3 regions of the Arthrobacter sp. UKPF54-2 genome follow, and region 3 is predicted to be linked to each of the others. Evidence: predicted binding sites of a transcription regulator. Region 3 holds the regulator's gene; each other region holds the start of a gene.

The links. Region 3 encodes LexA, which represses DNA repair genes until DNA is damaged. Its sites were predicted from a motif close to TCGAACANNTGTTCGA; they were not measured.
Region 1: the regulator LexA is predicted to act here: its motif matches at 1,070-1,085, upstream of E7Y32_RS15260 (LysM peptidoglycan-binding domain-containing protein).
Region 2: the regulator LexA is predicted to act here: its motif matches at 1,351-1,366, upstream of E7Y32_RS12835 (DUF6504 family protein).

The regions. Positions count from the first base shown of each region.
Region 1 is NZ_CP040174.1:3,314,845-3,317,105, reverse strand. It holds gene E7Y32_RS15260 (LysM peptidoglycan-binding domain-containing protein) at 1-943, opposite strand, end outside; gene E7Y32_RS15255 (Rv2175c family DNA-binding protein) at 1,243-1,596, shown strand; gene E7Y32_RS15250 (polyprenyl synthetase family protein) at 1,679-2,261, opposite strand, start outside.
Region 2 is NZ_CP040174.1:2,772,739-2,774,999, reverse strand. It holds gene E7Y32_RS12840 (DNA polymerase III subunit alpha) at 1-964, opposite strand, end outside; gene E7Y32_RS12835 (DUF6504 family protein) at 961-1,290, opposite strand; gene E7Y32_RS12830 (hypothetical protein) at 1,448-1,834, shown strand; gene E7Y32_RS12825 (chorismate mutase) at 1,851-2,177, opposite strand; gene E7Y32_RS12820 (VOC family protein) at 2,192-2,261, shown strand, end outside.
Region 3 is NZ_CP040174.1:3,428,032-3,430,292, reverse strand. It holds gene E7Y32_RS15765 (ATP-dependent DNA helicase) at 1-898, shown strand, start outside; gene lexA (transcriptional repressor LexA) at 981-1,730, opposite strand; gene E7Y32_RS15755 (LysM peptidoglycan-binding domain-containing protein) at 2,120-2,261, shown strand, end outside.

The DNA.
Region 1 (2,261 bases), 110 kb from region 3:
GGAACGTGCTGGGCACCAGCGGTGTCACGGTGGCCTGCGGCTGGCTCGAGGACGGGTTGATGGCGCCCGTGGTGGAGCCGGGGATCACCAGTTTGTTGCCCGGGTAGATGATGCTGCTCATGGTCAACTGGTTAGCGGACAGGACGTCGGAGAGCTTGACCCCGTGCCGGGCCGCAATGCCGGAGAGGGTGTCGCCGGCCTTGATGGTGTACGAACCCGAACTGGCCGGGGCCGGAGCGGGTGCCGCCGGGGCGGGCGCGGGTGCGGCCGGGGCGGGCGCCGGAGCAGGGGCGGGTGCAGGCGCGGAGGGCGCCGGGGTCCCGGCGCCGACCTTGATCTGCTGTCCGGGGTAGATCACGGAGCGCATGGTGAGGCCGTTCCAGCTGAAGACCTCGGAAAGCTGGACGCCGTGGCGCGCGGCGATGGCGCTGAGGGTGTCACCTGACTTCACCGTGTAGACCTTGCCGCCGGACGGTGCCGGGGCCGCGGGTGCAGGTGCGGCCGGAGCTGCCGGTGCCGTCGCGGAGCCGGTGAGCTTGATCTTCTGGCCCGGGTAGATCACGGTGTTGGCCTGCAGATTGTTCAGCTTGAGGATCGCGTAGGTGTCCAGGCCGAACTTGCCTGCGATCGCGCTGATCGTGTCGCCGCGGGCGATCGTGTACTCGGACGGCGCGGAGACCTGGGCAGGACGGAATGCCGCAGGAATCGCCACAGGGACGGAAGAGGCGGGAATCAGCCGGGAAGGCAGCGATGTGGCGGCCAGGCCCTGGGCCTTCATGGCCGCCGCAAGTGTCGCCGGAATCGCACGCGGGCGCGGTTCGGCCGCAGCGGGCTGGGCGATCGCCAAAGACGAGAGTACGACGGCGGGCAGTGCCGCCGTCGTCGCCGCAATCAGCGGGAGGCCTGGCCTCGTGTTGGGCTTCGGCGAACGTGACGTCGTCATGGGAAAATCCTCTTCTCAGCGGCGAACGCTGCAGGTCAGGCCGGTGTTACTGGTGTTACCAGTGTGACTAAAGATACTGCAGTTACAAATGTGATCTATGTGAATCTCTCATGAATTGCGAAATAGCACAAGAACTGTTTGACATTCCGCAAACACGGCTTTCTGGAGTGTCGCCGTGGACGTCGTGACGGCGGGGGAGACGGCGCCGTGGCGGGGCCCGGGGCGATTGTATTAAGGGGCCGGATTATTCGATCGTGGCTGACTAGGCGCAATCCGGTCCGGCATGGCAATCTTGATCCGTGAGTACTGTAGAAAGCCTTGTAGGCGAATGGCTGCCCCTGCCCGACGTAGCAAAGCTGCTGGACGTCTCCATCACCAAGGTTCATGCCTTGCTGGACGAGCGTGCCCTCGCGGCCGTGAGGATCGGCGACCGGCGGATTCGCTCCGTCCCGGCGGAGTTTATCCAGGACGGGCATGCCGTTGAGAGCCTGAAGGGCACGATTATTGTGCTCTCGGACGCCGGCTATTCGGACGAGGAACTCATCACCTGGCTCTTTACCCCGGACGATTCACTCCGCGGCCGGCCGATCGACGCCCTCCGCGAAGGACGCAAGACCGAAATCCGGCGCCGGGCCCAGACCATGGCCTGGTAACACCACTGCGGCTCGGGCCGTGCACGGCGCCTCGGCGTTGGGCACGGCCTTTTGCGTACCCGGCGGCACCCGGAGGCCGGCGCTAGGCGGTGCGGCTGACCGCGGCTTCGGCGAGCTTGCGGAGCGCCGTCTTGGGCAGTTCCTCCAGCGGCAGCAGTTCCAGGGCATCAAACGCTGCCCGGCCGAATTCCTCGATCAGGACCTCGGTGGCCTGGAGGGCCCCGCAGTCGACGATGATGCGGCGGATTTCCTCGACGTCGCCGGTGGTCAGGTCCGGGCTGCCGAGCTTGGCGTCGATATACGCCGACTCCGCCGGAGCGGCCTGGTCCAGGGCGAAAGCCACGAGCACCGTGCGCTTGCCTTCACGGAGGTCATCGCCGGCCGGCTTCCCGGTGGTGACCGGGTCGCCGAAGACCCCCAGCACGTCGTCGCGGAGCTGGAACGCCTCGCCCAGCGGGAGGGCAAAGGCCGAATAGCCGCGGAGCAGCTCATCCGGCGCCCCGGCCAGCGCCCCGCCGAGGGCCAGCGGGTGCTCCGTGGAGTACTTGGCCGATTTGAACCGGATGATGGACTGGGCGCGGCTTACAGCGCCGGCGCGGTCCCGGTGCGGACCGGCCACTTCCTCAAGGATGTCCAGGTACTGGCCGGCCATCACCTCGGCTCGC
Region 2 (2,261 bases), 660 kb from region 3:
CAATCCCGATCACCGAGGCTTCCGGAACCACGGGCTGCTTCCATCCCATGTCCGTGACCGGGTCCATCCGGCACCGGTCCGCGAGCGCCTCGGTGTGGGCCAGCAGGCTTTTCAGGTCCGCGGCGCCGTACCCGGCAGAGTGCATGATTTCCTGGCCGAGCCGCAACATCTGGGCAGGTGATTTCAGCCAGCCCTGCCCGTTGGGTTGCAGCTGCGGCGCGGCGGAGAGTTCGGGCAGGGATTTCAGGGTCCGGGCGGAGTCGAGCACGTCCGCCGTCGCGGCGCCGTCCTCGGCGCAGTAACGCACCGCGTTGCTCAGCACTGCGGGGACCGCGTGTTCCGCAGCGAGCTTGAGCATCCGCACGGCATGGGCGGTGCTGAGCGGTTCGCCGGGCGGGCTGAGCTGTGAGACAACCTCGGCGGCGATGGTGCCGGCGGGCATGGCCTCCAGCCAGCGTTTGAAGAGGGTGCGGGGCCGGAGGTAGCGCCGCCCGCCCATGGACCGGCCGACGTCGGAGTCAGGGCCGAGCAGGACGGTCAGGACCGGCTTGAGGGTCTGCGGGTCCAGGCTGCGCGAGGCGAGTTCCGCCCGGGTCACGGCGACGGGCACCGCCCCGCCGGCCTTGCCCGTGGTGCGGGCATGGGCGTCGGAGACCAGCCGGCACAGCGCCCGGTACCCTGCGCCGTGGTTCTGCCCGTGCGCGAGGACCACCACACGTCCCCCGACCTGGGTGCGGAGGTCGCCGTCGTCGTCAAACACCGCGAGGTCCACCCCGACCACCGGGTCCAGGCCGGCGGCCATGCAGGCCTTCAGATGCTTGACGGTCCCGTACAGTCCGTCACGGTCCGTGCAGGCGAGCGCCGTGGCCCCGTCCGCAGCGGCGGCCGCGGCCAGCTCCTCCGGCCAGGAGACCCCATAATGTGCGCTGAACGCAGTGGAGACATGCAGATGGGTGAAGCTCATGCCGACTCGGGCTTCCGGAGCCGTGGCAGGGCATCGTGGATCCGCAGCAGCCGCCAGCGCCCGCTGCCTATATGCCGGCTCAGGTCAAGGGTGAGGGTCCGCTCCGGATTGGCGGCATCGGTGAGCTGGACACGCCAGATTTCATGGTCCACCAGGCCCGGCCCGCCGCCCAGCGGGGCGCGCTGTTCCTCGGCCCACCACTGGCGCCGCTCGAACCAGCGGACCGGTTCGGCGCAGACCTCGTAGTGCCGGCCGGCCCAGTCAAGGGACCGGGGTTGGCCGTCCGGGGTGCAGGCGACGTCGACAGACTCGCTGAACATCCCCATAACGCCTCCCGGAAAGTGCTGGCTCCACGCAAGAACCCTTACGGGCAATCAAGTGGATATTCGAATATATCTTCGAACACTTCCAGTCTACGACGCCCCGGGGACAAAACATAGATCGGGGGTGGACGGACGCAGGCGCAGGTAGCAGGATTGAGCCATGAGCTCCCACAGCGCACTCCTGAAGCACGTAAGCATCGCCGCCAAGGATTCAACCTTGGTGGCGAAGTTCGATATAGACGGGAACATTCCGAGTTCCGGGGCCTACGTGGTCGGGCTCGTGGCCGCCACTCCTGACCATTCCCACCAGCGCCGGATGGAAATCGAGTTCATGAACGGCGAGGCTGTGTCCTTTTTCTGCTTCAGCCATGACGGCACGGAGGAGAACTTCGATCTCAAGGGTGTGGAGCACTCCGGCAACACCATCACCGGGAACTTTCCGCTCAGCACGGTGATGGGCCTGACCAAGGGCCACTTGATGACGGCGTTCAGCGATTGCGACGGCCGGGAGTTCCAGGCCAACGTGCCCGTCGAAGAGTCGCTATAACCGGGCGAGACCGGCCCTAGCTGGAGGCCTTGTACACGTCCAGCTCAAGCCGGATAAAGGCGTCGATCATGGCCCGGTAGGTCTGTTCGACGATCTCCGGGTCGATGTCTTTCTGCTCCGCGGTGGCTTTGACGTGTTCGAGTACCCGCTCCACCCGGCCCGGGGCACGGACCTCGGCGCTGTCGGCCTTGAGCGTCCCGGCGATCCGGATCAGCCGTTCGCGCCGGCCGATCAGTGCGACGATCTGCTCGTCTACCTCGTCGACAGCCACCCGCACGGCGGCGAGCTGTTCCCTGTCGGCCTGGGCGTCTTTGTCGTCTCCGTGATGTGTGGACATGTGCATGACAGTATCGAACGATGCAACCACGAGTCGACTTCATCTCATTGGGTGTCCGCAGCGTTGACGCCTCGCGCCGCTTCTACGCCG
Region 3 (2,261 bases):
GAATAGCAGTTTCGACCCGCAACAGGGCTACTCACAGCCCGACGACTCCGCACCGGCGCTGATTAACATCGCCCCGCTCAGCGTCGCCGGGCGGTTGCGCGAGGGCTTGTTCGCCGACCACACCGTCGTGTTGACCTCGGCCACCCTGGCCATCGGTTCGGCCTTCGAGCCGGCGGCCGGGGGCCTGGGCCTGGTCGGCCCCGGCGCGCCCAGCTGGACCGGCGTCGACGTCGGGTCCCCGTTCGAATATCCCAAGCAGGGCATCCTCTACGTTGCCAAGCACCTGCCCAAGCCCGGCCGCGGCACGTCGCCCGAAGCGCTCGACGAGCTCGAAAAGCTGATCCGCGCCTCCGGCGGCGGTGCCCTGTGCCTCTTCTCCTCCCGGCGCGCCGCCGAGGAAGCCGCCGAGGCGATGCGGCCCCGGCTGGGCCTGAGCATCCTCTGCCAGGGCGAATCGACCATGACGGCGCTGGTGAAGCAGTTCGCGGACGAGCCGGACACCTGCCTCTTTGGCACCATGTCGCTCTGGCAGGGCGTCGACGTACCCGGAAACTCCTGCCGGCTGGTGGTGATCGACCGGATCCCGTTCCCGCGCCCGGATGATCCGCTGATGACGGCGCGCTCCCGCGCCGTGGCCCAGTCCGGCGGCAACGGCTTCATGAGCGTCTCGGCGACGCACGCGGCCATCCGGCTCGCCCAGGGGGCCGGACGGCTGATCCGCTCGACGTCGGACAAGGGCGTGGTGGCCGTCCTCGACTCCAGGCTGTCCACCGAACGGTACGGAGCGTTCCTCCGGGCCGCGCTGCCGCCGTTCTGGCCCACCACCGACCCTGCGGTGGCCCTGGCCGCCCTCGCGCGCCTGGCCAAGGAGACGCCGGCCCCACAGGCCGCCACCTAGGTTTTCAGGCAACGCCGAAGGCCCCGTCCGGAACGTTCGGACGGGGCCTTCGGCGTCGGCAGCCGGACGCGCCGGCGCGGTGCTAGAGGGAGCGCAGCACGGAGACGACCTTGCCCATGATGACGGCGTGGTCACCCAGGATCGGCTCGTACTGGGTGTTCTGCGGAAGCAGCCAGGTGTGGCCGTCGCGCTGGCGGAATGTCTTGACCGTGGCCTCGTCGTCGAGCAGGGCGGCCACGATGTCGCCGTTGACGGCGTCGTTCTGGCGCCGAACCACCACCCAGTCGCCGTCGCAGATGGCGGCATCGATCATCGAATCGCCGGCCACCCGGAGCATAAACAGTTCGCCGTGGCCCACCAGCTGGCGCGGCAGCGGCATCACGTCCTCCACCACCTGGTCGGCCAGGATGGGGCCGCCGGCGGCGATCCGGCCCACAAAGGGCACCATGGCGGTGTCGGTAGCGCTGGCGAGCTCCGATACGGCAAGGCCGCCGACGGCCCGCAGGCCGGTGGATTTCGCCACACCGGACACCTTGGCGGCGCCCTCGTCGAGCGTCAGCGGCAACAGGACTTCCATGGCGCGGGGCCGTTTCGGGTCCCGCCGCAGGTAACCGAGCTTTTCCAGCTGCGAGAGCTGGTGGGTGACGCTGGAGAGGCTGGCGAGGCCGACGGTGTCGCCGATTTCACGCATCGAGGGCGGGTAACCGTTGTCCGTCACGGACCGCTGGATGGTCTCCAGGATCTTCTTCTGCCGGACGGTGAGGCCCTTCGGCGCCCGGCCGGTCTGGGGGTTCCGCTGGGCGGCCCTCCCGCCGGCGGCTTGTGCTGCCATGTTCGCCTCGCCTTTCCGTTCCGCCCGGCCGCAGTGGCTGCCGGGACCGACGGGCCTGAAAAAAATGTCAGACCCTCTTGATCAACTGCTGTTGATCGCCACCAGTGGTTGTCCTGCTGGTTCAAAAGTAGGCCAGCCTGCACGGTTTTTCAAACATTTGTTCTAGCGAGTCTCGACAATGTTCGTTCATAGGTGCTAAAACAGGAACTACTAAGTTCGAATATGTGTTCGAACCAGTGCGTCGGAGAAACAGTCCGGAGTTCGGTTCTGTGTTCGAACACGGTGATCAACGATTACGTTCCAAGGTTCGCGTTCGATTGTTAGGCCGGTTGGCGGCAGGTACGTGGAGTACGCCGGGCGGCACAGATAAGTCCAGGAGGGCTCAGCTCATGTCAGCAGTAAGCGCTAATTCCGGTTCGCTGGTTTCCGTTCCCGCCCAGGGCCCGTTCGAGAGGTCCGGTTTCGAGGCCTTCGGCCCGCACGGCATCTTCGACGGCCAGGAATCCGGCCGGAGCCGGCGGTCGGTGGCCG